DNA from 4 places in the Brassicibacter mesophilus genome. Region 1 is predicted to be linked to each of the others. Evidence: riboswitches for the same ligand, from Rfam matches in the RefSeq annotation. Region 1 holds a riboswitch; each other region holds the start of a gene.

Region 1 (7,882 bases):
TTTATGCATATTTTTAAGCTTGATCATAGGAAAATCGATTTCCAAGCCAATAGTTATGGTTACTGAGTTTATAAATAAAACCGCTAACTTTGACTTGACTTATGATAAAGCTATGGAAAACATAGTTAATAAAAGTAAGGATGAAACAGGTGTTATGGCTAGAGCAATGGTTTCATTAAGGCAGTCTTTAAGAGATCTAGCAACAGAGTTAAAGAATGCTTCTAATAGTATCAAAGAGAGTGCACACATAGTTGAAATAGCATCCACAGAATTGAATGATGATGCAACAGAAACATCTGCAACAACAGAAGAATTATCCGCAGGAATGGAAGAAACAGCAGCATCATCAGAAGAAATAAATGCATCAGTGCAAGAAATAGAAAAAGCTATAGAGTCAGTATCGCAAAAAGCTGAAATAGGAACATTAACTTCACAGGAAGTACATAATAGAGCAGAAGAGTTAAAAGCAGGTGCAGTAGAGGCAGTAGAAAAATCTGATTCTATATACAATGCTGTAAAGAAGGACTTAGATTTAGCAATAGAACAAATTGATGCAGTTAAAAAAATAAATATATTAGCAGATACAATACTTCAAATAACAAGTCAAACCAACCTTTTAGCATTAAATGCTGCTATAGAGGCAGCTAGAGCAGGAGAAGCTGGGAAAGGCTTTGCAGTAGTAGCAGATGAGATAAGAAAGCTAGCAGAACAATCATCGCAAGCAATAACAGACATACAGGAAGTAGTTGAAATAGTAAATCCATCGGTAGATAATCTAGTAAAAAGCTCAAGAAGAATACTCGAGTTCATAGAAACAGAAGTAAATAAGGACTACAAAACCCTTGTTGGAGTAGGAGAACAATATAGTAAAGATGCAGAGGCATTTAACAATCTAATTATAGATTTCAGTGCTACGTTTCAACAGCTGAGAGCTGCAATACAAGACATTTCAACAGCAGTAAATGAAGTGTCTATAACAATAAATGAAGGGGCGAGCGGAGTCGAAGATATAGCAGTTAAAACAACAGACATGGTAGAAAAGCTTACAAATATTAGAAGCACAACTAATAGTAATCTAAAAAGCGCTAACATACTTGTTAAGATAGTATCTAAAGTTAAGCTGTAATAAAAACAAAACAGAAAAACATGGTAATATTTAACTGTAAGTATTATAATTATAATACTTACAGTTTTTTTGTCGAATATTTTTGCAATTTTAAAATTTACAATTAGAAATATTAAATATTGCAAAAACATAAAAAAAGTAATACAAGATTAAATGGAGGGTACTATGACATTTGCGAAATATTTGAAAAATATAAGAATAAAAAAAATGTCTCAGAGGGAGTTAGCTAGAAGAATAGGTGTAAACCATTCTTACATAAGTAAAATAGAGAACAATGTTGAACCTCCTCCCAGTGAAGAAACATTAATAAATATTGCAAGGGAATTAGACATTGATGCAGAAAAACTAATATTAGAAGCTAAAAAAGTACCAAGTACATTTGAAAGCTTAATCACGCAGACCCCAGAGGTATCAAATTTTTTAAGTATAATTAAAGATAAAGACATAAGCAGGCACGTAATAGATAGAATAAACAAACTTATCTTGAACGAAATTCAAGATACTGAAATAATAAGAAAGACATTAATGGAAAATGAAAAGAAGTATGAACTGCTTTTTAATAATGTTAATGATGCTATTTTCCTTAATGAAGTAGATAATAATGGAATAATTTCCAATATAATAGACGCAAATAAAACAGCCTGTAAAAAACTTGGCTACACAAAAGAGGAATTGATAAATATAGATTTAAAGAATTTATTTGATAAAGATTTCCTCATAAACAACCCTGAAATTATCCGTAAAATATCAAATTGCCAAGAGTTTGCTTTCGAGATTATTTGTATTTCTAAAGCTGGATCAGCGATTATCTTTGATATCAACTCACAGCGTTTTGATCTTTTTGATAAAGAGGTCGTGATCACAATAGCGAGAGATATTACTGATAAAAAAGTTAGGTGAAGAACTTATAATGCATAAAATATATTTTCAACATATACTTAAGAGTAGTTCAGAATGTATAGCTATTTTGGATAAAGATAGTAAAGTGATATACGCAAACAAATTATGTTTACTATAACTATATAAAAAATGGATTGAAATATCAGATTGCTTCAATCTATTTTTTTGTTGACTTAATATTTACACCACTAAATTAACTGAAAATTAACAAAAAAATGTTGAGTAATAATTCAACATCAGCTATAATGTTAATAAATATTCGCCAATAAGTGACATGAAACTACAAAAAATGACTTTCTAAAGAAGGGAGGCTGTTTTTCATATTTACTAAATTACTAATCTATATTTTCTAATCATAAGGGGGAGTTTAATTGAAAAAAATTAGCTTTAAGATTATTGTAGGAATTCTTGTATGTTCATTAAGTTTGTCTTTAATAGTGGGGATTTTAGGTGTTTTACAAGGAACTAAGGCAATAAAGAACGAAGCTAATGATAAGCTGATATATATGGCTGGAAACTATGCTAATAAATTTAGCGAAAATCTATCAAGTATTGAGTCATCTATTGATAGTGTAGCAAACAATGTTGTGGCTTCGTTTGATATGCAGCAGTTTAATGCTGATCCTAGTAATTATATTAATCAATACAAGAATATGATATCACCAGTAGTTAAAAAAACCGCAGAAACATTAGATGGAGCACAAGGAGTTTACATATTATTTGATCCTGCTTTAACAAATGAAGCACATGAAGTTTGGTATGCTGATATGGTGGGGAACGGGAGCTACACTAGCCAGCAAGTTACGGAATTAAGTGATTATAATATAGATAATGAAGATATGGCATATTACTATGAGCCAATAAGAAGCAATAGACCTGTTTGGAGCGATCCTTATATAGACAGCGCATTAAACATAAATATGGTTTCTTACACTCAGCCATTATATAAAGATGGTATTCTACTTGGAGTAGTAGGTATAGATATTAAAATAGAAGACATAAAGAAAACAATTGAAAATATGAAGATTTATGATAATGGATACGCATTTTTACTAAACGATAAATATGATTTTCTAATTCATCAAACACTAACTCATGAAGATAATTTAAATACTATAGAAGATGGTAAGCTTAAATACATAACAGACATAATAAATGAAAATGATACTGGAATCGTGGAGTATAAGCTTAAAGGCGACGATAAGGTATTAAGCTATGCGAAGTTGAATAATGGTTGGATACTAGCAATAGCACCACCATTAGACGAAGTTTTTGCTCCTGTCAATAACTTAAGAAATTCGATTTTTGTAATTGAAGTTTTTGGAATAATTCTATTCATACTAATAAGTTTATTTATAGGCAAATCGATTTCAAAGCCAGTCATAAAAGTGACAGAGCTAATAAATAAAACAGCAAATTTTGATTTGACATATGATTCAGAGGCAGAAAAGCTGTTAAAAAATAAGGATGAAACTGGAACTATGGCAAAATCTATGCTTGTTCTAAGGAATTCCTTAAGAGACCTTACAAAAGAACTAAATGAATCATCTGATATCTTAAAAGAGAACGCACACATAGTTGAATTAGCATCCACAGAATTAAATGATGATGCAACAGAAACATCTGCTACCACAGAAGAACTATCTGCAGGAATGGAAGAAACCGCAGCATCATCAGAAGAAATAAATGCGTCGGTACAAGAAATAGAAAAGGCTATTGAATCAATATCACAGAAAGCAGAGGCAGGAGCTTTAGAAGCACAAGATGTATACAAAAGAGCAGGAGAGCTGAAAAATACTGCAGTAGAGTCAGTTGAGAAATCTGAAAAGATATATGAAAATGTAAAGAAAGACCTAGATATTGCAATAGAACAGATAGATGCAGTTAAAAAAATAAATATACTAGCAGATACAATACTTCAGATAACAAGTCAAACCAACCTTTTAGCATTAAATGCTGCTATAGAGGCAGCTAGAGCAGGAGAAGCTGGAAGAGGGTTTGCAGTAGTAGCAGATGAGATAAGAAAATTAGCAGAACAATCATCACAAGCAATAACAGATATACAGGAAGTAGTGGAAATAGTAAATCCATCAGTAGATAATCTAGTAAAAAGCTCAAGGGAAATACTTGAGTTTGTAGAAACAGAAGTAAATAAAGATTACAAAACCCTTGTTGGAGTAGGAGAACAATACAGTAAAGACGCAGATACATTTAATAGCCTAATTATGGATTTCAGTGCTACGTTTCAACAGCTGAGAGCTGCAATACAAGACATTTCAACAGCTGTGAATGAAGTGTCTATAACAATGAATGAAGGGGCAAGTGGAGTCGAAGATATAGCAGTTAGAACGACAAATATAGTAGAAAAGCTTGTCAATATCAGAAATACAACAAATGGTAACTTAGAAAGTGCAACTAAGCTTGTCAATATAGTATCTAAAATAAAGATGTAAAATTAAAAATAGAATGGTATTTTATAGATATTTAACTGTAGGCATTATAATTATTATGCTTACAGTTTTTATTGTTCCCAAAACTGATTCTAACAAGCTTTTAAGATACTGATAGATTTTCAATTTAAAGGCTATATAAAATAATAGGATTCATAAAAATATTACATATAATATACAACTAAAATATAAAGCAAAGTAATGCTAATTTTATAAAAAGAATATAGAGAAAGTTAGAAATTGGGAGAGGTGTACTATGTGGAATATAAACTATTGGTACTAAAGTCCCCAAAATGCAAAATGTGTAATATTATAAAGAAATAAAAAAGAAATTGTAAATTAATAAAGAATATGGGATTGATGTAAAAGGTTGTTTAATAATTTCTAGAAATTTCTTAGATATAATTAAAATTGACAAAGGCAAACTCATAGAAATGTGGGAACGCAAAGCTATTGGATCTAAGGCAAGAGATTACTATGACAGCCAGGCTGCCGGACAACTTAGTATGAAAACTTTCATGCTCTTTTTCGGCATGAGAGTTTTTTATTTTTAAAAAACAAGGAGGGACAACTATAGTAAAGCAAAGAAAAAAGATGAGTTTTTTGCTTAGGAATGCTATGTATATTTCTTCTTTCAAATGTTTTAATGAAGAAATATTATATACAGAATCAGTTGTATCTTTAGATGAACTAAGAATAAGTATTAACTTAATCATGAAGGTTTTAGATAAAAACAATTTATTGAATGAGAAAATATGCAAAGTAAGGGATTGGTTTGAACATGATGGATACTTAACTACAAAAGAAGTCATTTCAAAAGATTTCATACTAGAACTTACAAAAGATAATGAAACATTTTATAAGAGTCGCTCAGGAGAAACATATGCTAAATTAGGGTTATTTGATGAATGTTACAGGTGGTATCTAAGAATATATATAATTGATGAGTATGATTTAAAAGAAGATGAAGAAAAAGGAGGAACATTTGATATTTGCATAAACAAAGAAATATCAAAATTATTGAAAAGTCAAATCGAATATGTAGTACTTATCAAATTGAAAAGAGATGAACCAAAGAAATTTTTCGAACAAAGATATGCTAGATGATGTTAGCGTCACAGAATAATAAAATGATCACTAACTGGAGCTGAAGAGACACTTTGGTTGTCATATCTAAGTAAATGTCAAATACATTCTAACTGAGATTTTCAACAAAAGAATGCAATGAATATCTAGAAAATGAGTCAAATGCGGTACATTAGGATCATTTTCTTTTACCAAGATTAAAGATATATTCATTGATTCACAATTCCAGCCACGTGCTATGAGTGATCGTCCAAAGGTAGTACCTGAAGGCTCTATTAATTTTGCAATGATCAACCAGTTCGTCGAAATTACTGAGGACATGGTATTTACTGAGGAATACTCTATCGCACTTTACTAAGAGCATTGAATACTTGATTTAGATAATGAGAGAATCGGCTATCTTTAACCTACTAAAGCAGGTTATAAGATAGTGGATTTTTTATAGTATTAAAGTACTAAAAATGATAATATTGATGGAAAAATGTTTTAATCGACAACATTCTACAAATTTCTCGGATGAGATTTGATATACTACGTCGGTGGTAAAACAAAACTAACAGACTAACAAATTTTCGAAAAAGGTAAACTTATCGAAAGATAAGGACACAAAGCTGCGGATCTAAAGTCAGATGACCATGGTAGCCGGGTTGCCGAATTATAACGTGTAAGTGTAAAATCCTTTCATGCATTTCGGTATGTAAGGATTTTTTGTTTTATGACACGAATTATTTGAAAGGAGGATGAAATTATGACTGAGGATATTGAAACGATGGATATTGCTGATGATGTAATTGTATGTACAAATTGCAATAGCTCATTAGTAGAACCGGAGTATAAGGTACCCTTGTGTAAGGAGTGCAGAGATAAGTTATCAAACCGTCCAATACCATTATGGATAAAAGCTTTTTTTGGTATAATCATTATTATTCTTATTTTATCTCTTGTAAAGTTTCCATCTTCAGTGAAAGCAGGTGTTGCTCATGAAAGAGGGGTTAGGGCCGAGAAGGAGAGGAGATATATCACTACTATGAATGAATATGAAAAAATATTAAACAAGTATCCTAATTCAACACTTGCTCTGGCTAAACTTAGTATTGCATACTATCAAAATGGTAAAATTGATGAAGCAGTAGAGACAATTAATAAAATTGTTGGACAAGAGGTAGATGAAGATTTAATCAAAGAGCTTGATACCGTTACAGATAATATATCTACCTTTTACTATCCAAATGAAGATTTAACTAAGATATTAAACAGTCCACAGGAGAATTACTATTCGGAAGAGCTATTAATACAATTAGAGAGTTATGTAAATAATCATCCAAATGATACTGCAGGAAAGTATTATCTAGCAGATGTTTTATATGAGTTTGGAGAATATGATTATGCTGAGAAGTTAATAAAAGAAGTTATTAATTCTATGCCTGAGTTTCATTTTTCATATCTTTTTCTTGCTTCAATATATAGAGAGCAAGGCAAATATGATGAAGCTTTAGAGTATTGTGAAAAAGTACTTGACATGAATGCTGAGAGCCCAGGAGCATATATATCTATGGCTAAAATAGAGCTTAAGAGAAATAATGATAATGATGCATTGGACATAGCAAAAAAAGCATATGAGCTTGACAAAAATAGTAATCAAGCTATTTCAAGTCTTTCTCTAGCTTATCACTACAACGATATGATTAAAGAGAGAGACGATTTACTTAATTTACTTAGAGAGAAAAATGATGAATTCGAAGTTGAATTTCTTACGTCAGTTTTCAATGGAACAAACCAATGGAGATAAATAAGCGAGGTGAAATATAATGTACTTAATACCAGGCTTTTTAATATCAATAGTAACTTTTCCTGGGGTAATAGTTCATGAGATTGCCCATCAATTATTTTGTAAAATATCAAGAGTTGCAGTATTTGATGTTTGCTATTTTAGATTTGGTAACCCATCAGGTTACGTTATTCATGAAGAACCAAAGACTACAAAGCAGCAAATTCTAATAGGTATAGGCCCGTTTCTAGTAAACACAGTAATTGGTGCATTAATTTCATTGCCTGCCGCTATACCAGTTATAAAGTTTGAGAGCGGCAATGCTTTAGAATATGTTTTAATTTGGCTTGGTGTATCGATAACTATGCATTCTTTTCCAAGTGTTGGTGATGCAAAAAGTATATGGAAATCCGTAAGAAAAAAAGAAACACCTATATTAGCTAAAATTTTCGGCACTCCGATTGTGGGAATCATATTTTTATGCGCATTGGGTTCAGTAGCATGGCTTGATCTTATTTATGGAATAGCAGTAGCTACACTTATTCCTAATCT
Region 2 (7,882 bases), on a different contig from region 1:
ACATTTAGTTATTAGTACTATACATACTAATGATGCTCCATCTACAATAAGTAGACTTGTAGATATGGGAATAGAGCCATATTTAATAACATCTTCAGTAGTAGGAATTGTGGCTCAAAGACTAGCTAGAAAGATTTGCGAAAACTGTAAAATTGAATATGAGGCTTCTAATGAAGAGAAAGATGTATTAGGAGTGGATAGAAGTGAAAAGCTTATATTATATAAGGGTAAAGGGTGCAATAGTTGTTATAACTCAGGATATAAAGGAAGGATTGCTATACATGAGATTATGCCTATAACTAAAGGAATAAGAGAATTGATTAATAACAGACAATCTGTAGATATTATTAAAGGCAAAGCTTGTGAAGAAGGAATGAATACTTTAAAAGATAATTCTGTCTATTTAGTTAAAGAAGGAACTACAACTGTAGAGGAGCTTATTAAAATTACTCACACTGTAGAATAGGAGATGTAGATAATGGATATGCATGAGTTGTTGCAAAGGACTATAGAGTTTAAAGCATCGGATTTACATATTACAGTTGGTTCACCACCAATATTAAGGATTAATGGTGAACTTAAAAAAATAGGAGATATGAAATTAACTCCTGAGGATACTCTAAACATGGTTAAAAGCTTAGCAGATGATTCTCAATTTAAAAGGGTAGAAAATGAAGGCGAAATAGATATGTCTTTTTCTTATCCTGGAATAGGAAGGTTTAGAGTAAACATATATAAGCAAAGAGGTTCTTATGGAATAGCTATAAGAAGTGTGGCATTAGAAATTCCCAATCTTGAAGAGCTAGGTTTGCCTTCAACAATTGCTGAATTGTCAAGAAAACAAAGAGGATTAATATTAGTTACAGGGCCAACGGGAAGTGGAAAATCCACAACACTTGCTTCGATGGTAGATATTATAAACAAGGAAAGAAGCTGTCATATTCTAACTTTAGAAGATCCAATAGAGTATCTACATAAACATAATAAAAGTATTATTAACCAGAGAGAAATAGGACATGATTCAAAATCATTTGGAAATTCTTTAAGAGCTGCTTTAAGGCAAGATCCTGACGTAATATTAGTAGGTGAAATGAGGGATTTAGAAACCGTATCTATTGCTATTACTGCTGCTGAAACTGGTCATTTAGTTTTATCTACTTTGCATACATTAGGTTCAGCTAAAACAATAGACAGGATAATAGATGTATTTCCACCACATCAAAAACAGCAAATAGTCATGCAACTTTCAACCGCATTAGAAGGAATAGTGTCTCAACAGTTATTACCTAAACAAGATAATAGTGGAAGAGTAGTCGCTTTAGAGATATTAGTGTCGACTCCAGCTATTCGCAACCTTATTAGGGAAGGTAAAACTCATCAAATTCCTACAGCTATACAAACAGGCGCAAAATTTGGCATGAATACAATGGATAATTATATATTAGATTTATATAAGAAAAAGATAATTTCTAGAGAAACTGCCATTACTAATTCATTAGATAATGAAATGATAAAAAGACAGTTAGGGTTATAAATTAACAAACTATATATTTGAGGTGGACGACGTGCCTATATATAAGTATACTGCTATAAACAAATCTGGCGCCAAGATTACGAATGATTATTCTGCAAAGTCTCAGGCTGAAGTTATGATTATGTTGAAAGAAAATGGATTTTATCCCATAAGAGTAGAAGAACGTATTGAAAGAAAGGAAATAGTGATTTCAGATATTTTTAATAAAATTACTATTAAAGACATAGCAGTTTTTTGTCGTCAATTTTATACTATGCTGAATGCAGGAGTTACTATAACAAGTGCATTAGATATATTAAGACAGCAAACGGAAAACAAAAAGTTTAGAAAAATTATATCAGATATTTGTGAAGATGTGCAAAAAGGATCAGCATTTTCAGAAGCCTTAAAGAAACGCAAAGAAATATTTTCTGACCTACTCATAAATATGGTTGAGGCTGGAGAAGTTAGTGGAAACTTAGATACAATTATGGATAGAATGGCTAATCATTTTGAAAAAGAATTTAAAATTAACAACAAGATAAAAAGTGCCATGGTATATCCAATCATATTAAGTGTAGTAGCTATTGGTGTAGTTGTATTTCTTTTAACATCTGTTATGCCTACGTTTATAGGTATGTTTACGAGTAGTGGAGTTCCATTACCAGTTCCTACTAGGATTTTGTTAGGTATTAGTTCAGCACTGCAAAATTATTGGTATATTTTCTTTATAGGGATAATTTCAATAACTTTAGGTATTAATGCTTATAAAAAAACTGATGGTGGAAAATTACTGATTAGCAGGTTTAAACTTGCAATACCAGTTTTAAAGGACTCAAATAAGAAAATCATAACATCTAGGTTTACTAGAACCTTATCTACACTCCTATCAAGTGGAGTACCATTATTAGAAGCTCTAGATATTGTTTCCAAAGTTGTTGATAATGTAGTAATAGAAAAAGACATCAGTGTTGCAAAGGAAGAAGTTAGAAAAGGTTCAACTTTAGCAAAACCTATAAGAGAAACAGGACATTTTCCTCCTATGGTAACTTCAATGATAGAAATAGGAGAAGAATCAGGTGCACTAGATGATATATTAGAAAAAACTGCAAATTTTTATGATGAAGAGCTTGAAACAGCTATACAAAGAATGACTACATTAATTGAACCTATCATGATAGTACTTATGGCAGTGATAGTAGGATTTATTGTTATTTCAATGGCACTACCAATGTTTGATATGGTCAACACTGTTCAAATGTAGCCAAATTAAATAGGCAAAACTACCGAAAGGTTGTGACGCAAAGCTAGAGTCTAAAGCTACTTTCAAGTAGCCATGATCGTTCAGCTGCATGGATAATTTGTTGTTTATGCAGCTTTTTTTATTCCCAAAATTAGACAAGGCTATATTAATTATTTTTAGGAGGTGGTTCTGAGGATAAGCTCAAATGTGAAATGATTATTAATACTAAAATTCTAATTAAAACAAGGGGGTAAGGGTATGCTTAATTTCATTTTAAAACAAATGAAAAACAAAAATGGATTTACATTAATTGAATTGATTGTTGTTATTGCTATTTTAGGGATATTGGCTGCTATTGCGGTGCCAAGGTTTGGTGGGACACAAGCAAAGGCGAAGATGTCAGCAGATCAAGCATCTGCAAGAACAATTGCGAGTGCTTTAAATATGGCTACAGCGGAGGGAACAGCTATTATTGGAGATAGCGCAGTAACTTGGAAGAGCGGAATAACAGAAGGAGCATCAATTGAAAATAAATATGATACAACAGTCGCAACTCTTATACAACAGAAGTTCTTAGATACAGGATTGAAAGGACCTCAAACTGGAGGTACTTTTACAGTAGTTATTGATAGCGGTAATGTATCTATAACAAATGGAGATGGTACTACTTTTTATCCTGCGCCATAGGAATGATTGGCGTTAGACACTTAAGCTATCAATCTACCAACTTTTGAAAGTTTTAAAATATGGAGGGGTTATTTCCCTCCATATTTTAAAAATAATAGACTTTTTATTAACTGAAAAAAGCGTATAGGGTTGTTTAGTCTTTTATTCGCCTTTTTTAGTTAATAACTTAGAGCTTATAAGTGAAACAAAACATACGAGGAAGTGCTCAAAATATGAAAAGAACATTTAATCAGAATGGTTTTACTTTAATCGAAGTTATCTTTTCTATAGCTTTACTAGGTATAATAGCTTTATTTATACTACCTATGGCAATGTACGGAATAAAATATGCTAAGTGGAATAATATCAGACTTACAGCATTAAATTTGGGATATAGTCAAGTGGAATGGTTAAAGACACTAGATTATGATGATTTAGGTTTAGATATTTCTAATTATTCTCCAAATGGAATTGTTAAAGGGGATTTATATATGAATGAAGAAAATTCTAGCGCTTTAGAAATAGAAGGAATTGAGTATACATTAAATACAAATATAACCTGGAAAGAAGCTAAATCAAGCACCAGTGAGCCTGTTCCAACGGCAACAAAAAAAATAGACGTTACTGTAGAAGCAAAAGATCCTTTTTCAAGTATAAAGAGAGAGTATTCTGTATTAGGGTCTCTTGTAGCTAAAGAGAGCGAAAGAGACCCTACATATCCGGGACATTTAAAAATATATACATTTTTTCAAGAAGCAAGTTTTCCAAAGAAGAATGTAATGGTTAAAGTTAGTTATGATTCAGGTGGACTTGTATCTCTAACTAATACAGATGATGAAGGACGAGCATTAATAGGGAATTTAAATGAAGGCAAATATAAAGTAGAGCCTATTAGTTGGGAACATAGTGAGCTTATGGTCATGCCTAATGGTGTCATGAACAATATTCCAAATCCAATGTATCAGGTGGAAAAAAATATACTAATTCCAAAATGGGACAAGAACGATCCCCCATCTTATTCTTCAAATAGCTTTTATATTGATTTGCCTGGATATGTTAATTTATTACAGAGTGATATTTATCCTAATGCTACATTATCAATTAAACCAACTAATGGATCATATAACCCACCTGAAGGTGAACCTATAGACCACATGCTTTTAAAAACTTCTTTAGAAAAAATAAATCACACAAAGCTTTGGAGATTATGGACATATGATTATGATATTACTTTTGAGAAAGAAAATTATTATTTAATTGAAAAAGAAAATGGAACTTTATGGGATGGAAGTTTCGATATGAATAAAATTTATGAAGCTTCATACGAAAAATTGTTACTTGCTTTTGGCTTAAAAAATTCAGGAGCTTTTAGAAAAACTAATGATGGACTAAACAGAATTAATGAAATATATGTTGAATTTACCTCCGAAATAAGTAGTTTAGAATTATTAAAAAGTGTGAAATTTTGCATAAATAATATAATAATTGATAGTACTACATATACAATTTCTTCAGTCAATAATGGAAAAAACGATAAAATTAAAATAACTTTTAATAATCCTAGTATTGAAATTACTGAAGATGAAATATATTTTGAAATAATTGATTTTAGTACACTAGAAAACAACTATGGAATGAAATTAGCAAAAGATTTAAATAAATGTACCTTAAATCTAGTTGAATAAGGATTGAATAAGATGAAAAAAAATTTAAAAAACCAATATGGATTTACTCTGTTAGAGCTTATTATAGTTGTTCCACTAATTGGCATAATCTTGCTTATCGCTTACAATATGCTTTTTCTAACGACTAAGAGCTTTAATAGTGTGAATGACAGCTTTGATATATCTGAAGATTTGAGAATATTTCTAATAAGTATTCAAAGAGAAGCGAATCAGGCAAAAAAGTCTGAGGAAAAATTAGATGCTTTACATAGGGTGAGTCAAAGCGAGCTATATATATACACCGATATAGATGATGACTTTATTCCAGAGCTGGTTAGATATAGATTAGTAGGTAACGAAATAAGAAAAGATATAAAGAAAGCTTCTAATTCTAAATATCCTTTTGAATTTACAAATTTGTTTATCAATGAAAGAGTAGTATTATCAAATGTAGCTAATACTGAAATATTTAGTTATGTGGAAAAATTAAAAGAGCCAGCGACTGAACATGAAATTACTCAGCAGGAAGGTAAAGATTACAGAAGAAAAGTTAAGATGAAATTGGAGATTTCTAAAAGTGAAGGTAATAAATCTATAGTAATAGAAACATATTTAGTAACTAAGAGCAGAACGGAATACGAGTAGACAGGAGGAAACTCTATATGAAAATATATATGAATAACAGAGGAGTAACTATACCTATAGTGCTTATTGTGCTGTTAATAACTATTATATTTGGTTTCGCAATTATGTCAATGATATCTACTCAAGCAAAAATTAATACTATTGATGATGCTTCAAAGAAAGCTTTTGAGTATGCTGAAGCAGGGTACAATGCTTACATGTGGCACTTAAACGATGATGTGAATTTTTATAGTACAAATGAAAGTAAAAATATGCAAAATATAGATATACCTTTTCGAGAAGGTTTTTATAAACTAGAAGTTACTAAACCAAGTGATACAGATAGGTTTGTTACAATTAAATCTACAGGTTGGACTAAAAATAATCCTTCTGTAAATAGAACCATATTAGTTAAAATTAGAAAAAAACAGTTTGTACATCATGTGTATGTAAGTGATAGTGATGGAGAAAATATATGGTGGACATCAGGGGACGAAAGTCACGGTCCTTATCACACTAATGAAACATTAAGAATTCAAAAAAGCCCTAAATTCTATGACACTGTTACATATTCTTCTAGTTTCGTAAAGGGAACTGGTTATAGTCCTGATTTTAAGGTAAAAGATCCTATTCAACCTCAGAAAGTAGACAGATTAGAGTTTCCAAAAAACAATGAAAAATTGAGGGAATGGGCTGAAAAAGATGATATGGTATTTCAAGGTAGAACTTGTATATATTTAGATGGTAAATATATAAAGATACGAAATGGAAATGATAAAGAAGAAGAAATAATAAGAAGACCTATTTCTGAAATTGGTAATAAAGTAATCTATGTAGAAGGAGAACAAGAAAGTGATGTACGAAGAAAGTTTAACTTAAATGCAGGAAACGTATTTATTTCAGGTAAAATAGAGGGAAAGCTTACAATAGCAGCTAGTAACAATATCTACATAACCTATGATGATCCAACTAAGTGGTATGAAGCAGAAGATAGAAACAACGAGAATCCTCCTGTAGAAACTCCACTAAATGGAGGAATATATTATTTTAATACTACTTTTACCCCTGAAAATGAGTTGTCAGTTTACGATAGTGAGAAAAAAATTTATACAAGATATGCTAATGGTAAGGATATGTTAGGCCTAATAGCAAACAATGATGTCTTGATACTTCACTTTGGATGGCCAAAGTACAAGGGAAACAGTGCCGACAAAACGTATTGGAGTTATAAATGGGAAAAGCAACGTTACTGGGATTGGGGATGGAAATACAGGTGGATAAAAAATAACTTCAACTATGATGTAGCTCCTCATGATATTAGTATTCATGCTGCTATATTTGCTGTAACAGGCGGTTTTGGCTATGAAGACTATGAAGACAGTAATTGGTGGGGAAATACAAGAAAAGGTAATATTACTTTGTGGGGTAATATTACTCAAAAAACAAGGAAAGCAGTAGGTTTGATAGGAAGTACTGGTTATAATAAGCTATACGCACATGATCCCCGCATGTTTTATGATTATCCACCACATATACTAGAGCCTACTAATGTAGGTTGGGAGATTCACGAATGGAAAGAAATAAATGATTAGTGTTAAGGGAGGTTAATAGAGACGAGATGTATTTGACTGCTATTACTACAATAATAGGTGTTTTAATAGGCTCTTTTCTAAATGTATGCATTATTAGAATCCCTAAAAAAGAATCTATTGTGTATCCACCTTCACATTGTACAAGTTGTGGAGCTAAATTGAAGTCATCTGATTTAATTCCAATTTTTAGCTACATGCATTATAAAGGCAAATGTATATATTGCCAAGAAAAAATATCTATCCAATACCTGATCACAGAAATTTTAACTGGCATTATATTTTTATTATCTTATATTAGATTTGGATTATCAGTAGAATTTGTTTTTTATACTATGCTATTTTGCATTTTAATTATTATAAGTGGAATAGACTATAGTTATCAGATCATTCCAGACGACCTTATTTTGCTTAGTTTTGTTTTGGGGATTACATTTAAGCTGATAAGTTATTTATTTCTAGGACAAGCTTTCAGTTTTTTTAATTCTTTTCTAGGAATAGTAGTAGGAGGAGGATTCCTTTTATTTATTTCTATAATATCTAATGGAGGAATGGGTGGTGGAGATATAAAACTTATGGCAGT
Region 3 (7,882 bases), on a different contig from region 1:
GTCCTTTTGTATATCCGTTTCCTATTATCATTGTAGTGTCTCTTCCTACTCCTTCGGCTCCTAGGGCTGCTTTTGTAAAGCTTGTTGCCATACTGAAGAAATAGATTAATCCGTCATTTTTTGTTACTAGTATACTTGACATCTCTGTGTTAGGTATATTTACACAGTTTATTGTTACGTCCGCCATTCTTTCATCCGTTGCTTCTTTAATTTTTTCCATCATCTCTACTGCATTTGTAGCATCTGCTTTAATATATACGTCGGCAAGGCCTGCACCTTTCACTCTTTCTATACTCTTGTCACTACTTCCTACACATATTACTTTACCTGTTACTCCTACTCTTTTCTTTGCTTCGTATAGACAAAGCATTCCTGATTTTCCTGTTCCGCCTATTACTACTACATAGTCTCCAGGTTTAACTAATTTAGCAGCTTGCGCAGGTGCTCCAGCTACGTCTAGTACTGATAGAGCAAGGTTTTCTGGTATATCTGTAGGTATTACTGCATATATTCCGCTTTCAAACAATATTGCTTTACCTTTTATGTCTACTTGATCTATGTCTTTTCTGACTTCAAGTATTTCGTCTATTCTTAGTGGTGTAAGTGACAGTGAAACTAAAGTTGCTAATTTATCTCCTACTTTAAGGTCTGTTTTTCCTTCTAATGCTGGTCCTATTTTTTCTACTGTACCTATTAACATTCCGCCTGAACCTGTTACTGGGTTTTGATGTTTCCCTCTTGTTGCAACTATGTTTTTCATTATTTCTTTAATTTTTTCTTCGTCTCCGCCTGCCTCTTGTTTTATCTGTGTAAAGCTTGCTGAGTCAACGTTTAATGTTTGCACGTCAATAAGTATTTCGTTATCGTAAATCTCCATGTTGTTATCAACTTTTATTGCTGGTTGTGGTAATGTTCCCTTTGGTTCTAATACTCTGTGTGTTCCGTATGGACATCCTTTTTTCATTTTAAAATTCCTCCCTTATATTTTAAATTGTTATTATTAATAAAGTTAAATGTAATTAAATAGCTAGGTTAAAGTTTTAACATTAAAGCCATTATTATGTTATGCAAAACATATGCCAAATACTTCATGAATTAAGAATTGAAAAAGAAAAATTTAGTATCATTTAAAAAAGAAAAATCAGTACTGGAACGCTAGGTAATCACTGTGATAAGGAAAAGGTTTTACTGAAATAGTGCATTAATAAAAAAGCAGAAAAGGCTGGAGGATAACCCTTGTTCTGTTATTCTCCAGCCTTTTCTGCTCAATTTTGGGCAGTTATTTTTCTAACAAACCATATTTTTTCATTTTATATTGAAGGGTTTGTCTGGGTATGTCTATAAGATCAGCTGTATGAGTTACATTCCAGCCGGTTTCTTCTAATGCTTCATAAATAATGTTTTTTTCCATCTCTTCTATCGTTTTCTTTAGTGGTTTTATTCTTCTTCCAATATCTTTTTTAAATATTACATTGTCAAATTGATTCGGCAAATGCTCAAGCAATATTTCATCTATATCATATATTGTCATTATTCCTTCTATTACATGTTCTAATTCTCTTACATTACCCGGCCATGAATAGTTTAAGAATATATCCATAACTCTATCATCTACTCCTATAACATTCTTGTTAAGTGACTTATTAAACTTTTGAATAAAATAATCTACTAGTACAGGTACATCAACCATTCTTTTCTTAAGCTCAGGTATGCTTAAAGAAACTACATTAAGTCTATAATATAAGTCTTTTCTAAGCATTTTAGCTTCAACCGCTTCATCAGGCGCTACATTTGTTGCTGCTATTATTCTAACATTTACATTGATGGTTTTTATAGCTCCTACTCTTCTTATGGTTCCATCCTGTATTACCCTTAGGAGCTTCGCCTGAAGATCTAAAGGCATTGAATTTATCTCATCTAGAAATAGTGTTCCTCCATTTGCCACCTCAAAAAGACCTGGCCTGTCCTCTGCTCCAGTAAATCCTCCTTTTACTGTTCCAAACAATATACCTTCTAGTAGATTGCTTGGCAATGCAGCGCAGTTTTGAGCTATAAAAGGTTTACTTTTTCTAGGGCTTGCATTGTGTATAGATTGAACAAATAACTCTTTACCTGTTCCAGTTTCTCCATATATTAAAATAGGCGACGGAGTTTGAGAAGCCTTTAATGCTAAAGATTTTAGCTTTAACATCTCTGTGCTTTGTCCTATTATATCTACGAATGTATAATTTGCGGTTCCTTTATGCTTTGTAGGCCTATTGTCACCACTGTAAAGCTCTTTTTGCAAATCAACAATTTTTTCCGAAAGCTTTTTGACCTCGGTTATATCTCTTGATATCTCTAATGCACCTAAAACTTTGTTTCTTGATTTTATTGGAATAGACGAGTTAATCGTTGTTATTTTATCTCCTTTGTAGTTTATAAAGGTCTGTTCTGCATTAAATATAGGCTTTCCTGTTCTTATTACATTAAGCAACGTACTGGTATCGTATGAAAGTGATGGATATATTTCTAGGATATGTCTCCCTATTGCTTTTTCTCGATCTATCTCGTCTAGCTTCTGTGCAAATTTGTTATAGTATACAATTTTGCCACTATTATCAATTATGTGTATCCCCTCTTGCACATAATCGAGTATTTCTAGTACATTCTCTCTAAAAAACAGATCCTTCATAACACACTCCCCTTTTGCTTATTTTTCGGCAATCGCTGCCTAATTATAGGCACCACAAGGTGCCTATATAATTAACATTAATTCTAATATATCAGATACAAATTTTTCTACAACCTTTAATATATATAAATTTGATAAAATCTCTGCTTTAGTTTTATCTATCAACCGTAACTCATTATTATACATATAAAACAGATCTGAATATAAATAGATGTAGTCAAAAAGTTTATATGGTTCGTTATACTTTACTGCTTCATCTAATACTTCTTCAAGCTGTAGTATCTTAAATATCAACTCTCTGTCTTCAGGTGAAGTTAAAGTTTCATGTGAGCTGAATCCTAACTTATCTTCATCTAGTATTCTATAGCCTTGCTTCTCCAATATGTTTACAATATTTCCTGCTCTTGTACAAATATATGTGATATAAAAATATGGATTTGATGTGTTATCTATATATGCGTTGTCTAGGTTTATGTCTATATCACTTTTATAAGTTTTTGAAACTGAATAGAAGTTAATGTGTTTTTCATCAAGTACATGATTTATGTCAACATCATATTCTTTACCGGCTTTTAATAGCTTAACCTCACCAAGCTTAATCTGTGGACTCAAATTAGATGATGTTTTTTCTAGTATAAATCCTCTAAGCTTGAAAATATTATTCATCACTTTGAGATAAGCTTTAGCTCTTACTCTACTATTAACACCAGTATTCGAGCTAATATCAAGTGTATAATTTTTTTCTATAGGCCTTTGCGCTATTGATATCCCTTTATTTAATACTATATCTCCAATTATTTTTATCCAATCATCGCTAAGGTAAAAGTTAACAAATCCTGGAGCAACTATTTGTATTTTATCAACTTTAATTATATCTTTGTCAATATTTTTAACTATATAATCTGCAATATCCATTGGAGATTTATTTAGTTTAGAGCTCAGCTTTAATGCAACATTTGTTGAGATATCTCCATTTTCTTTACGCTTAGGTAATGTAATATCGAACTCAATGTCTTCATCTATGTTAAGAGATCTCTTTATTTCCTTTTTAAATAGTTTAAAAATATCAATTATCTTATCCATATGCTTCCCTACATTATATCTATTGATAGATGATTACTACTTTCAATTGATTCAGAGATATTAAGTCTATATGCCACATTAATACTCCCTTTACCTATATCTGAAATATCTACATCCATCTTACTTGTCATAACTTCCATTGTCATATCTCCATAAACAGTTTCGTATTCAGTTTTGTGTTTTCTACCTTTTTCAAATATTAGGTTTGATGTATTACTTCCAAATCTCTTCATGGATATTATATTATCTTGAATCTTCAGAGTTGTTTTAGAACCTTCCATTCCTGACACCTCTGATTCGTCATATACTAAATAATATGTTCCATTCTTTTTATAGAATTTACCTTCTGTTATAAGTTCTATTGTGTTCTCTTCACCATCAACATTAGTTTGTCTTCCTTTTATTCTAAGCATAACTTCTTTCATTGATTTTCCTCCTATAGATTCTCAATATCAACCTTCTCTATTGTTTCTATATTTTTATTCATTATATTTCCCCCAACTCTCCTAAACTTCTCTGGATCATCGCTTACATAATATCTATACACTGCTTTTTCTGTTTTATCAGATAATAGATTATTCTCTTTTAGCATGCTCTTTACTTCTTTTGCTGTTTCAAATGCAGGATTTACAAGAGATACCTTGTCTCCCATTACTTTACTTAAAGTATATCTTAAAATAGGATAGTGTGTACATCCTAAAACCATAGTATCTACATTATGTTCTTTCAGCTCTATTAGATATTTTTCTGCGGCTATCCTAGCAACATCAGTGTCCTCCCAACCATCTTCTACTATTTGAACAAATAGGGGACATGCTACTCCTATTACTTCTGAGTTTTTATTAAGTGACCTTATTTTAGTTTGATAAGCTTCACTATTTATAGTACTAGTAGTACCGATAACTCCTATTTTATTGTTTTTTGTTGCTTCTATGGCTGCCCTCGCTCCTGGGTTTATAACTCCCAGTATCGGTACATCAAATACTTTTAAAGCTTCTTCTAGTGAAATTGCACTTGCAGTATTACATGCTATAACTATAGCTTTTATATCTTTGCTTAACAAAAACTTTATACATTGAAATGCATATTTCTTTACTGTTTCTTTTGATTTTGTACCATATGGTATTCTTGCTGTATCTCCAAAATATATTATATCTTCATTAGGTAATTGCTCCATGACTTCTTTTAATACTGTCAATCCTCCAATACCTGAGTCGAATATTCCTATTGGTCTATTGTCCATTTTATCGCTCCCTTCAACAACTATGATACTTCATAGAGATATTTTAAATTGCAAAATATAAAGCAAATACTTAAGTCAAAATAATAAAAATCTCCATCGCATAAACGTTTTTTATACTCATTTTTCATTGATATACATTTATATTATATTCTAAAAGCATTTAAAAGACTAATAAAAAAAACCTGGAATCCAGGCTTCTTTTTAGTATTCTTTCAATTTATTGTATTCATTTGCATCTTGAAACATATTATGGCTTGTCCCAGTTTTGAGGGCCCAAGCATCATATGTCGCATCGATAACTTTCCAAGTGCCATCAATATAAACCTCATTCCATGCATGATATGCATTTATATCCTCTCTATATCCTTTTACGAGCTTTGCAGGTATACCCCTACTTCTCAACATTGCTCCTAATAGCGCTGAGTAGTCATAACATATCCCTTTTCCATCTTTCAAAACTGTATCTATATCAGGTATATAATCTGAACTAAGGTTGTCCACCTTTTCGTAATCATAACTTATATTATTCACAACATAATCGTATAGGACTTGTACTATTTGTCCTTGGTCTTGTTCATCTTGTGTTAAAGATTCTGCAAGTTTGATAGCTTCCATATCTTCATTCCATGAAATTGGTTGAGTAGATTTGAGATATACTGAATTTTCTTCGGAGATATCTGCTTCAAAACTCTCTGTGGCTATAACTTTATATTTATTACCTGAAGTATTTTCTAATACTGATACTATATATCTACCTTGTCCAAGCTGAAGCGGAAAAAACTCTCCATCATTTTTTAAATCATAATAATATTTTATGGAATCTTTTTCTACCATAACCTTGGTTTTTTTATTTATTTCATTATATGATATTCTGACTATGCCTTCTTCTGCTTTTTTTATATCAATAGTAACACTTGAAGAAGCATTAACTGTTAAAGAACTAAATAACATTATAAATATAATTAACATTGCAATACATCTTGTTTTTTTCACTGAAAACTTCTCCTTTCGGTAGCTGGCTGCCATGTTACAGGCCCTGTAGCTTTGCGTCCCCCAGTTTCCCAAGGTTTGCTATTATCGTTTAAGAGTTATCAGCTAAAGCGGAAATAAAAAACTAATCTTTCGGTAACTGGCTGCCATGTTACAGGCCCTATAGTTTTGCGTCCCTCAGTTTCCCAAGGTTTGCCTTTATCGCTTATTAGCTGATCTTCAAAATATTTAGTTTGCTTTTATTATATCACATACTTCTTTAAAGTAAATAGTTTTTTTGGACAAGTTTTCCAAATAGAATCTGATTCAATAGAGAAAGGGACAAAGCAAGCTGCCTGCCCCTTTTGCTATTATATTGAGTTTTACATATCCAATTTTGGATAATATATTTCTGTCCAATCCTCGCTGCCGTCTTCTAATCTATTGTAATAATGGCTATTAAGCGCCTCTTGCATTGCTTCATAATACCATTTAGATTCATCTAAATCTGGATACTTTCTTGCTTCTGGCAATATCTCACCTTTACTAACACTTCTTTCTAGTACATTGTTGACTAGAGTTACGAATTCAGCTCGAGTGATATACTGATCAGGTTTGAAAGTCCCATCATCATAGCCATTTACCCATCCTTTTTCTGCTGCTGAGTTTATATACTCATTTGCCCAGTGTCCATTAATGTCTGAGAATTTATCACTTTCAAATGGACTTAAGTTATTAAATCTAGAAGCTATTGTAGCAAGTTCTGCTCTTGTAATATAATTACTTGGCTTAAACGCTCCATCTGTATACCCTTGGATTATTTCTCCCTTAGCAAGGGTAGCAATGTGCATATTTGACCATCTATCTGCTGCTACATCAGAAAAATCGTGAATATTGGTCTTTAGGTTGTTTCTATATTCTTCAGTCAAAAGTCTGTAGAATACTGTAGCTACTTCTTCTCTGGTAATTAATCCTTCTGGCTTTACTGTATTGTCAGGATAACCTTTGATGTATTGATAATGATCGTTCCTGTTTAGCTCAGGTACAGCTAATGGAATCTCTTCATCAATTATCTCAATTTCCTTGTCATCATCTTTGTCTCTGTCTTTGTCTTTATCTCTGTCATCGTCATCATCATCTTTGTCTTCTATTTTTATGTAATAGAAGCTTATTTTATTTCCTTCTACAGCTAGAGTAATTGTAACACTTGCTGGAGCTACCTTCTTATAACCTGCTATGTTAATTGCTTTTTCAGTTATTTTTGCCCTAAAGGTTTGGTCTTTCACTATTCTTTGTTTTGCTAGAGCTCTATTTGTATTTTTTTCTAGGTAGTTTACTGTATAGCTAATATCTGTTCTCGAAGTATAGTATACTTTGATTACACTGCTTTCCTCAGTCACTGTATATGGTAGTTCTGTTGAATTAGCTTCATCTACCTTGTAGCCTATTGGCATGTTTTCATAGCTTATACTTTCTACTACTGGATTCGCTACTAGTACTTCTCCACTAGATGTCGCAAATGGTTCAACTGCTCCATCCTTGTAGTAATTCACTGTATAGTCTAATGTCTGCTCTTGGTCTACTACATAGTATACCTCTATTACACTGCTTTCCTCAGTCACTGTATATGGTAGGCTTGTTGATGCTTCTTCGTCTACCTTGTAGCCTATTGGCATATTAGCATAACTTACATTTTCTACTACTGGGTTTGCCACTAGTACTGTCATTACTTCTGATGTTTCTAGTAGTTCTCCGTCTTTATAGTAGCTTACTGTATAATCTAAGGTCTGCTCTTCATCTACTGCATAGTATACCTCTATTACACTGCTTTCCTCAGTCACTGTATATGGTAGTTCTGTTGAATTAGCTTCATCTACCCTGTAACCTATTGGCATGTTTTCATAACTTACATT
Region 4 (7,882 bases), on a different contig from region 1:
ACACAATGCTTACTTTAAAAAAATATAATCAATAGTCAAATAATTAACTTAAAAGACAAGGTAAAAGGTACTTTTTACCTTGTCTTTTAAGTTAAACATAACTATAGTATATATAAGCCAAATGCTTAAAATTTGGATGAGTTGCTGAATTTATTAAATAAGCTGACCTTCTAGATCCTTCTTTTCTATTTTCATTTAATTCTCTTATTATTTGTTCTCCAGTTAATATTCCCATACCATGCCCATAATATCTTCCATTTCCCAAATCTATAGCATTTTCACCTTGTAATTCAGGGGTTAGAGGATTTACATCGGGGTTTTTAAAATATCTGCAATCACCTGGTAAATAATCTTCTTCATTCACATAATATCCAATATCAAGATTCTTATCTAGATAGCTCCAGTTCATTAAATGTATACTTGAAAATAACTTATTAAAAAGTTCCTCAGGGAATATATCAAGAACTGCTTTATAAAACACAATAACCATAGCTGTAGCACATTCAGTGCCATATTTTCTACCATTCATAAAGATATCATTTATTGCTTTACTAGGAACTGCATTTCTTTTTAGTAAAAATCCTCCTTCTCTAGTAAGTTCCCAAAAGTTAGTATTACAATAAGCTTTACGAAAGACTTTAAATGCTAATCCACTTCTATTCAATCTTATAGATGCATTAACAATATTTGAACGAATCTTAAGCTCAAAACGTAGCTCATCTAATGAAGAATATCGATACACCTTTGAACTTTCAGATAAAATATTTATGATTTTTCGTTCAATAATATTTGCAGGATAGTTTTCGATAATATTATTTGGAGGGATTATTCTACCGTTTATCCTAATCATAATGACCCTCCTTTAGCTTTTGCTATATTGATTTGACTAGCTATAGGGTATCTGATCCATTCTTTCCACCATGTATTGTCTTTACGATATGTCATATAAGAAAAGCTTGAAAGAAGGGTTTTAGCATCATTATTTAGTTTTTTAAACGAATTTAATACATTGTTTTCCTTATTAGTTAATGGATCAACAAATTCTCCAGTATCAATTAATATTTTTTTACATAAATACTTAGCTTCTAAATTTACTTCATAAGGGATAGGCTCACTTGTTAGCTGAAAACTCTCACCTGTATAATATAAAAATGGACTGTTTTCTTCAAACCATTTTATAAAATATGTGTATTTTTCCTCGTTGCTTTTTGGGCTATTTATACTTATACCGGGGATAAAGCTTAAAAGCTTATTTGCCAGCCTCACTTCTTTTTTATCTGTGGATTTTAAATGCTCTGCTAATAAATAAAGACTCTTAAGTTCGCGTGATTCAAAAAGTGCCCATACAAGATCGTGAATATAGAAACCTCTTTTGTATCGGTCAAAAACTAAATCTACTATAATTGGTAGCTCTGAATTATCATTAAATGATTTTATTAGGAGTATAGCAGCTTTATCTAATACTTCGTCGAAATCATTATTAAGCCCATCATCAGTATAACCACTTTCGAGTATCCATTTTAAAGTAGTTTGAGTTGAATGAGTATGTTCAGATGACAGGGTAGTTGCAAAAGAAATATCCTTTTTCTCATCTCTTATTCCATCAATAAATCCCAGTGCTACTCTGTTTTTATAGCTTAGTTCTTTAGTGATGTTAAATTCATTAATTTTATCTTGTAGCAAAAACAATGAAGTAAAACTTACATTTTGTTCATTAATTAATTCTACGGCTTTTTTAATATTTTTTTTAGCAGTTGAATCAAAAAGGTCTTTCATATTTTCAGTGCCATTATCTATCCTTGTTTTATCCAAAAGGTTTGTAATGTTTATTTGATTCATTGAACTTTATACCCCCTTGCGTTTAGATGATATATTATATAATATTGCTAAACTAATTTTGTGTTTATCAAAGTGCAAAAAAATATTATAAATATGTTAAAATAAATAATAAAATTGTATTAGCTAAATTGTTTAAAAATTGAGATAAGTAAATCTAAAACAAAAAACGACAAAATACTATGATATAATGTAAGGATATTAGTGCTATTTTAAATATGTTGAAATATCAAAATTTGATAAAGGCAAACTTATTGAAAGATAGGGACGCAAAGCCAAGGACCTAAGGCAAGGAAAGCTTGTTATGGTAGCCGGTTGCCGAAAAGCAAAAGATATGTCTTTTTATGCCCTTTTCGGTATGAGAAGACATTTTTTGTAGCAAGAGAATATGTATTTAAGAAACAACTATATTTTAAAATAGGGAGGTAGTTACTTTGAAAAGGAACAAAATTTTAATTTTAAGTTTAATTACTCTTTTAATTTTTTCATCATTCCCTGTACAAGCTGATGACAGCAATTTACAGCATAATGACAATAAAACATATGAGCAGTTAGCTGAGCTGTCTGAATCCATAGTTTTAATTAAAGCCTATAATGAAAAGGGAGAGGTTGAAAAATTTGGATCAGGAGTAGTTATTAGTGAAAATGGTCTTATTATAACAAACTATCATGTGCTTGAGGGTGGAGTTTACTTCGGTGTAGTTATGGAAGGTATGGAAGAAGGTTATGAATATGGCACAATAAATGTATTAGGGTTATCTCAAGAAGCTGATTTAGGACTGATTAAAATAAATGTACCAACAAAACCATTAAATATTGGAGCTACTGAGAATTTAAAAAAGGGGCAAAAGGTAGTAGCAATAGGAAACCCTTTAGGTTTTGAAAATACAATTTCTGACGGTATTATTTCTGCTATTAGAGACTTTGATGGAGTAGAAGTAATCCAGACAACAACACCAATCTCTCCAGGAAGTTCAGGAGGTGCACTCATGGACATGAATGGAGATTTAATTGGAATAACTACGTTAGTTACAGTAGATGGACAAAATTTAAACTTTGCAGTATCAAGTAAACATATATTTGAATTGTTAGAAGATAAAAATACAAAAATGAACATGGAAATCTGGGGACAGAATGGTCTGTTTGAATATGGTGATTCTTCTATTGTATTTGATACATTTAACTACCATCATAACAATAAACACATAATAAACTTAATTTCAAATAATGAAACTAAAATGGACTTCAGTATTTTTATTCTAAGTGAGAACTTTAGAAATCAAGTTGAAGAATTATATATAAATAACATACAAGAAATTGCAAAAAAATATGAGATTAAAGACTATGAATTTAATTTGTTCGCAGGAGAAAGTACATTTACATATCAATACTATAACGGCAAAATAAAGAATAAAAAATGGACATATCCTAAGAATGATAGTAAGTCAAAAGAGAATATTTTAAAGATTAACTTAGGAAATGAAATATATTCACTAGATCATCAGCTTACCATAAATTCGGATGAATATCATATAATAAGCAACATGTTTGAAGGCTTAATGACTGAAAAAAATGGAGAAATGCAACTCGCAATGGCAAAAAATTATACCGTGTCTGATGATGGAAAAACTTATACTTTTTATTTAAAAGATGCTAAATGGTCTGATGGGGAGCCAGTAAAGGCTTCACATTTTGAATATGCGTGGAAAAAGGCACTAAATCCAGATGAGTTTGTATTCGATGCATTTAAATTATATTGTATTGAAGGTGCACAGAATTATAATGAAGGTACAGGAAGAATAGAAGATGTTAAAATTAAGGCTATTAATGACAAAACATTACAAGTCAAACTAACTCAGCCAACTCCATACTTCGTAAAGTTAATTTCTTTACCAGTTTATTTACCACTACGAAAGGATATAGTTGAGCAATCACCATATGACTGGGCTGAAAATCCAATAACAGCAATTAGTAATGGGCCATTTCGATTAGAAGAGTTTGAGGAAGGAACCAAAGTAACTCTTGTTAAGAATGATGAATACTATAATAAGAGTGTTGTAAAGTTAGATAAAATTGAATTCTATATGTTTGAAGATGAAGATATAGCAATAAGTGCATATAATGCAGGAAGGTTTGATGTAGTAGAAGATATTTCTTTACAAAATATATCTAAAATAAAGGATAAAGATAAGGTTGTAAAAAAGTTTTCTAGTATGAGTACATGGTATTTTAAGCTTAATACAACTAATTCTCCTTTTGACAATGTTAAGGTAAGAAAGGCTCTTTCACTTGCCATTGATAGAAAAAGCATAATCGATAATGTCTTAAAGAATACAGATAAGCCAGCTACAGGGCTTGTTTCTCCAGGTATATACACATCAGAAGGAAATGATTTTAGAGATGTGGCTGGAGATTATGGAATAGAAGTTGACAAAATTAAAATGGAGGAAGCCAAAAAATTATTAGCAGAAGCTGGATATCCAAATGGCGAGAATTTTCCAGAGAGTACAATTCTATGTAGTAATAATGAAACAAACAAAGCGATATGTGAAGCAACAAAAGATATGTTAGAAAAAACTCTAGGCATTAAAGTCAATATAGAGATTGTAGAATTTGGTACTATGCTAGAAAGAGAAGCTCAAGGGGAGTATATGATAGTATTCTCTGGATGGACGGCAGATTACCCTGATCCAATGACATTTCTTGAGCTAATGACTTCAGATATAGAAGGTGGCCAATCTGGATGGCTAAATGATGAATATAATAAATTAATTGATGAGTCTAATAGTGCTAAAGATAAAGAAAGAGATGAAATGCTAATCGAAGCCGAAAAAATATTAATTGAAGATTCAGTGATTATTCCTATTTTTTATGAAACTGATAATGTGATAGTAAATGAAAATATCAAGAATATAGATAGGACAGGATATGGATATTGGTATTTTGGCAGAGTAGAAACAAAATAGATCGATTAGGAGCAGACTATGATATGGCCTGCTTCTTTTTTTGAGAATTAATGATTAAACTAGTAAGAAGGAAATTTCTAAAAAAAATAGAACTATATTACAATAGAGATGAGTATTTATAAACAGAATATTTCTATTATAAAATATATAGGAGGAAGCGTTAATGAAAAAAATCATTATCGTATTGTTTTTTCTTTTAATAACATCTGTTGGATGTCAGAAAGAAGTAGCTCAAGACAACCCAGAAATAGATGTTGAAGAACCAATAGTTGATGAAGAAAAGGGTGCAGATAATGAAATAATCAGAGAGTTTTATGTTATGGTAAGAGATGAAAAAAGCTCAGATGATTTGATGAAATTTCTAGATGAAAATATAGAGAAAGTACATAACAAAGAAAAGCAGAACGAGATGCTAGATACAATGTTTAAAGGGTATAGACAGGAAACAATAGAAATTGGGTTAAATGATTTTAAAAAATGGATACAATACTGCGAAAAGTATATATATGGCTTAGACTTTAACAACCAGCAAGATATTGATAAGATAGAAGATACTGATAGCGAATTTAAAGCTATAGTACAGGATAGCTATGATAAAGGATATACATTTTTGTGGTGGGGAGGAACTTTATGGATAGGGCCTGATTACAAAATGCTCTTAGATAAATATAGCAATTATATGAGTGAGCCTTTACACGCATATATATCTACATATGCAGACATAATATATGATCCAATATTTAAAATAAAAGGATATACGTATGATTCTGAGACTCCAAAGGATATGATAGAGCTTTTAGTAAGTAGTGATGAAGTTATAGAAAGAATGTTAAGACTAGAGAATGTGTTCCACAAATATCCAGATGATAGACCGTTTTGGGAGATGGAAATGCTATATGAGTTTCATTTAGGTACGTTTTTACAAGGACTTCCAGTTTTTATTGAAGATGAAAATGAACTAATAGAAATATATAGCTCATATAAAGTAGAATATCCAGATACTAATTTAGCACCATATATGGATGAATATATAGAATTACTCAAATCTGACAGCTTTAAAGAATACAAGAAAGCATGCGAAAATAATGTTGATCCTGAAGGACGTTGGGAATTTAGAGATAAAGTAAGTGAAATTATTCAAGAGATAAAGCAAAAATATGATTGATGTTCAAATTATTTTTGTGATACATTTAAAGATAGTCAGAGTTTTAAAGCTGAAGATGAAGAGAGGGTGAATACTTATGGACAAAAATATTTTTATAAGAGAGCTTCTAGAATGGGTAAAAACAATATCGTTTGCTTTTATTGCAGCACTAGTTATCAACATTTTCATTTTTGAAATGACAGCAGTTAATGGCGTTTCTATGTATCCTACTTTAAACAATAACGATAGATTATTTGCTGTTAAGATAAATCAATTATTTGAGAAGGTACCAAACCATGGTGATATAGTTATTGTAGATGGAAATACTAAGAGAATAAGGACTTTTAAGGATGAAGTTAAGGATAGTGCAATAGTAAGCACAATAACAAGGAATGAAAATAGAGATATGCTGATAAAAAGAGTCATAGGAAAGCCAGGAGATGTATTAGAATTTAGAGATGGAGAGATGTACAGAAATGGAAAGCTTTTAGAAGAAAACTATATTAAAGAGAAAATGAAAATGGAAGATTTTAAAGTTGTAGTTCCTGATGATCATGTCTTTGTTATGGGGGATAATAGGAATGACAGTAAAGACAGTAGAGTGGTTGGACCTATCCCAATGAAAAATGTAAGAGCAAAAGTGTTGTTTAGAGTGTTTCCATTTAGCAGAATGAATAAATTCTAGTATTTTCAAGTTTAACATATCCAAGTTCAAATCTAAATATACTTGAATATGAATAAAATAGAACGTTCATGTGTTGAAGATTTTTAGAAGGCTATAGGCATGCTATTACCTGTTTTATTCATATTCATATTTCCATATCATATGTCCATAGATTAATCTCAAAAATAGACTGAATAAACATATATGAACATATACATATTAATACTATATTAATACAAAAATACTTAGGTAAAAATATTGATTTTTCAATAAAAAAAGCATATAATATAAAATGAAGGTCAAAGAAAGTCAAAGTAAAACTTTGGTACGAGGTGAATGATTATATGAAATATAAAGATTATTATGAGACACTTGGAGTTACTAAGAGTGCGTCTAATGACGAGATAAAAAAAGCATACAAGAAGCTAGCAAAAAAGTATCACCCTGATTTAAATCCAGGAGATAAAACGGCCGAAGAAAAATTCAAAGAAATAAATGAAGCATATGAAGTATTAGGAGATGAACAGAAAAGAAAGAAATATGATACTTTTGGACAAGGATATAATTTCCAGAATGGTGCTGATTTTGATCCTTCTCAATATGGTTTCGGAGGATTTAATGACGGAAACGCAGACTTTAGTGATTTTTTCAATATGTTTTTTGGAGGAAACCAGAGCTTTAGCTCAAGAAGCTACAGTACTAGTGGATTCAATATAAAAGACATGTTTTCAGGCAGAGGAAGGCATAAAAAAGGTGAGGACGTTGAAACAGAGATTGAGATAGATATTAGAGAAGCGTATGAAGGTGCCAGCAAAACCATAGGCTTTACTTCTAATGGAGAAACAAAAAAAATATCAGTTAAGATTCCATCAGGGATACTGCCAGGCAAGAAGATTAAACTAAAGGAGCAAGGCGGCAGAGGTATAAATGGTGGAAGAAATGGAGATTTATATTTAAAAGTAAAGATTAGAGATAATGACGAGTTTAAATTGGAAGGACTAGATTTAATAAAAGACGTAAAGTTGTCTCCGTGGGAAGCAGCATTAGGATGTGATATCATAGTTCAAACGATAAAGGACAAAATAAAGATAAAAATTCCTTCAGGTATTCAAACCGACGAAAAGATTAAGCTTAAAGGCTTAGGATATAAAGACATGAATGGAAACAAGGGAAACTTATATGTGAAAACTAAGATTGTTAATCCAAAGCATATGAGTGAAGAAGAAAAAAAACTTTATGAAAAACTAAGCCAGATATCAAACTTTAATCCAA

Evidence for each region. Region 1 has a riboswitch for cyclic di-GMP ahead of HNR33_RS15165 (hypothetical protein). Riboswitches for the same ligand answer to the same signal wherever they lie in the genome.
Region 2: it holds a riboswitch for cyclic di-GMP, as region 1 does, so the genes downstream of both, HNR33_RS03140 (prepilin-type N-terminal cleavage/methylation domain-containing protein) here and HNR33_RS15165 (hypothetical protein) in region 1, are expected to answer to the same signal.
Region 3: it holds a riboswitch for cyclic di-GMP, as region 1 does, so the genes downstream of both, HNR33_RS12785 (transglutaminase-like domain-containing protein) here and HNR33_RS15165 (hypothetical protein) in region 1, are expected to answer to the same signal.
Region 4: it holds a riboswitch for cyclic di-GMP, as region 1 does, so the genes downstream of both, HNR33_RS18260 (ABC transporter substrate-binding protein) here and HNR33_RS15165 (hypothetical protein) in region 1, are expected to answer to the same signal.

What each region holds. Positions count from the first base shown of each region.
Region 1 is NZ_JBNPXI010000015.1:84,131-92,012, forward strand. Features, by position in the region: gene HNR33_RS15150 (methyl-accepting chemotaxis protein) at 1-1,126, shown strand, start outside; gene HNR33_RS15155 (helix-turn-helix domain-containing protein) at 1,310-2,026, shown strand; gene HNR33_RS15160 (methyl-accepting chemotaxis protein) at 2,398-4,479, shown strand; cyclic di-GMP riboswitch class I at 4,886-4,973, shown strand; gene HNR33_RS15165 (hypothetical protein) at 5,071-5,583, shown strand; gene HNR33_RS15170 (oleate hydratase) at 5,774-5,920, shown strand; cyclic di-GMP riboswitch class I at 6,133-6,217, shown strand; gene HNR33_RS15175 (tetratricopeptide repeat protein) at 6,311-7,351, shown strand; gene HNR33_RS15180 (metalloprotease family protein) at 7,371-7,882, shown strand, end outside.
Region 2 is NZ_JBNPXI010000002.1:133,659-141,540, forward strand. Features, by position in the region: gene gspE (type II secretion system ATPase GspE) at 1-466, shown strand, start outside; gene HNR33_RS03130 (type IV pilus twitching motility protein PilT) at 479-1,534, shown strand; gene HNR33_RS03135 (type II secretion system F family protein) at 1,566-2,777, shown strand; cyclic di-GMP riboswitch class I at 2,780-2,869, shown strand; gene HNR33_RS03140 (prepilin-type N-terminal cleavage/methylation domain-containing protein) at 3,015-3,443, shown strand; gene HNR33_RS03145 (type IV pilus modification PilV family protein) at 3,656-5,107, shown strand; gene HNR33_RS03150 (PilW family protein) at 5,120-5,731, shown strand; gene HNR33_RS03155 (DUF4900 domain-containing protein) at 5,749-7,302, shown strand; gene HNR33_RS03160 (prepilin peptidase) at 7,302-7,882, shown strand, end outside.
Region 3 is NZ_JBNPXI010000011.1:96,804-104,685, forward strand. Features, by position in the region: gene kdd (L-erythro-3,5-diaminohexanoate dehydrogenase) at 1-964, opposite strand, end outside; gene HNR33_RS12765 (sigma-54 interaction domain-containing protein) at 1,280-2,674, opposite strand; gene HNR33_RS12770 (DALR anticodon-binding domain-containing protein) at 2,738-3,757, opposite strand; gene HNR33_RS12775 (YwiB family protein) at 3,766-4,182, opposite strand; gene murI (glutamate racemase) at 4,194-5,000, opposite strand; gene HNR33_RS12785 (transglutaminase-like domain-containing protein) at 5,202-5,993, opposite strand; cyclic di-GMP riboswitch class I at 6,008-6,083, opposite strand; cyclic di-GMP riboswitch class I at 6,122-6,197, opposite strand; partial or broken gene HNR33_RS12790 (S-layer homology domain-containing protein) at 6,353-7,882, opposite strand, start outside.
Region 4 is NZ_JBNPXI010000022.1:32,626-40,507, forward strand. Features, by position in the region: gene HNR33_RS18250 (protein-glutamine gamma-glutamyltransferase) at 92-850, opposite strand; gene HNR33_RS18255 (hypothetical protein) at 847-1,839, opposite strand; cyclic di-GMP riboswitch class I at 2,071-2,159, shown strand; gene HNR33_RS18260 (ABC transporter substrate-binding protein) at 2,271-4,802, shown strand; gene HNR33_RS18265 (hypothetical protein) at 4,966-5,967, shown strand; gene lepB (signal peptidase I) at 6,044-6,631, shown strand; gene HNR33_RS18275 (DnaJ C-terminal domain-containing protein) at 6,955-7,882, shown strand, end outside.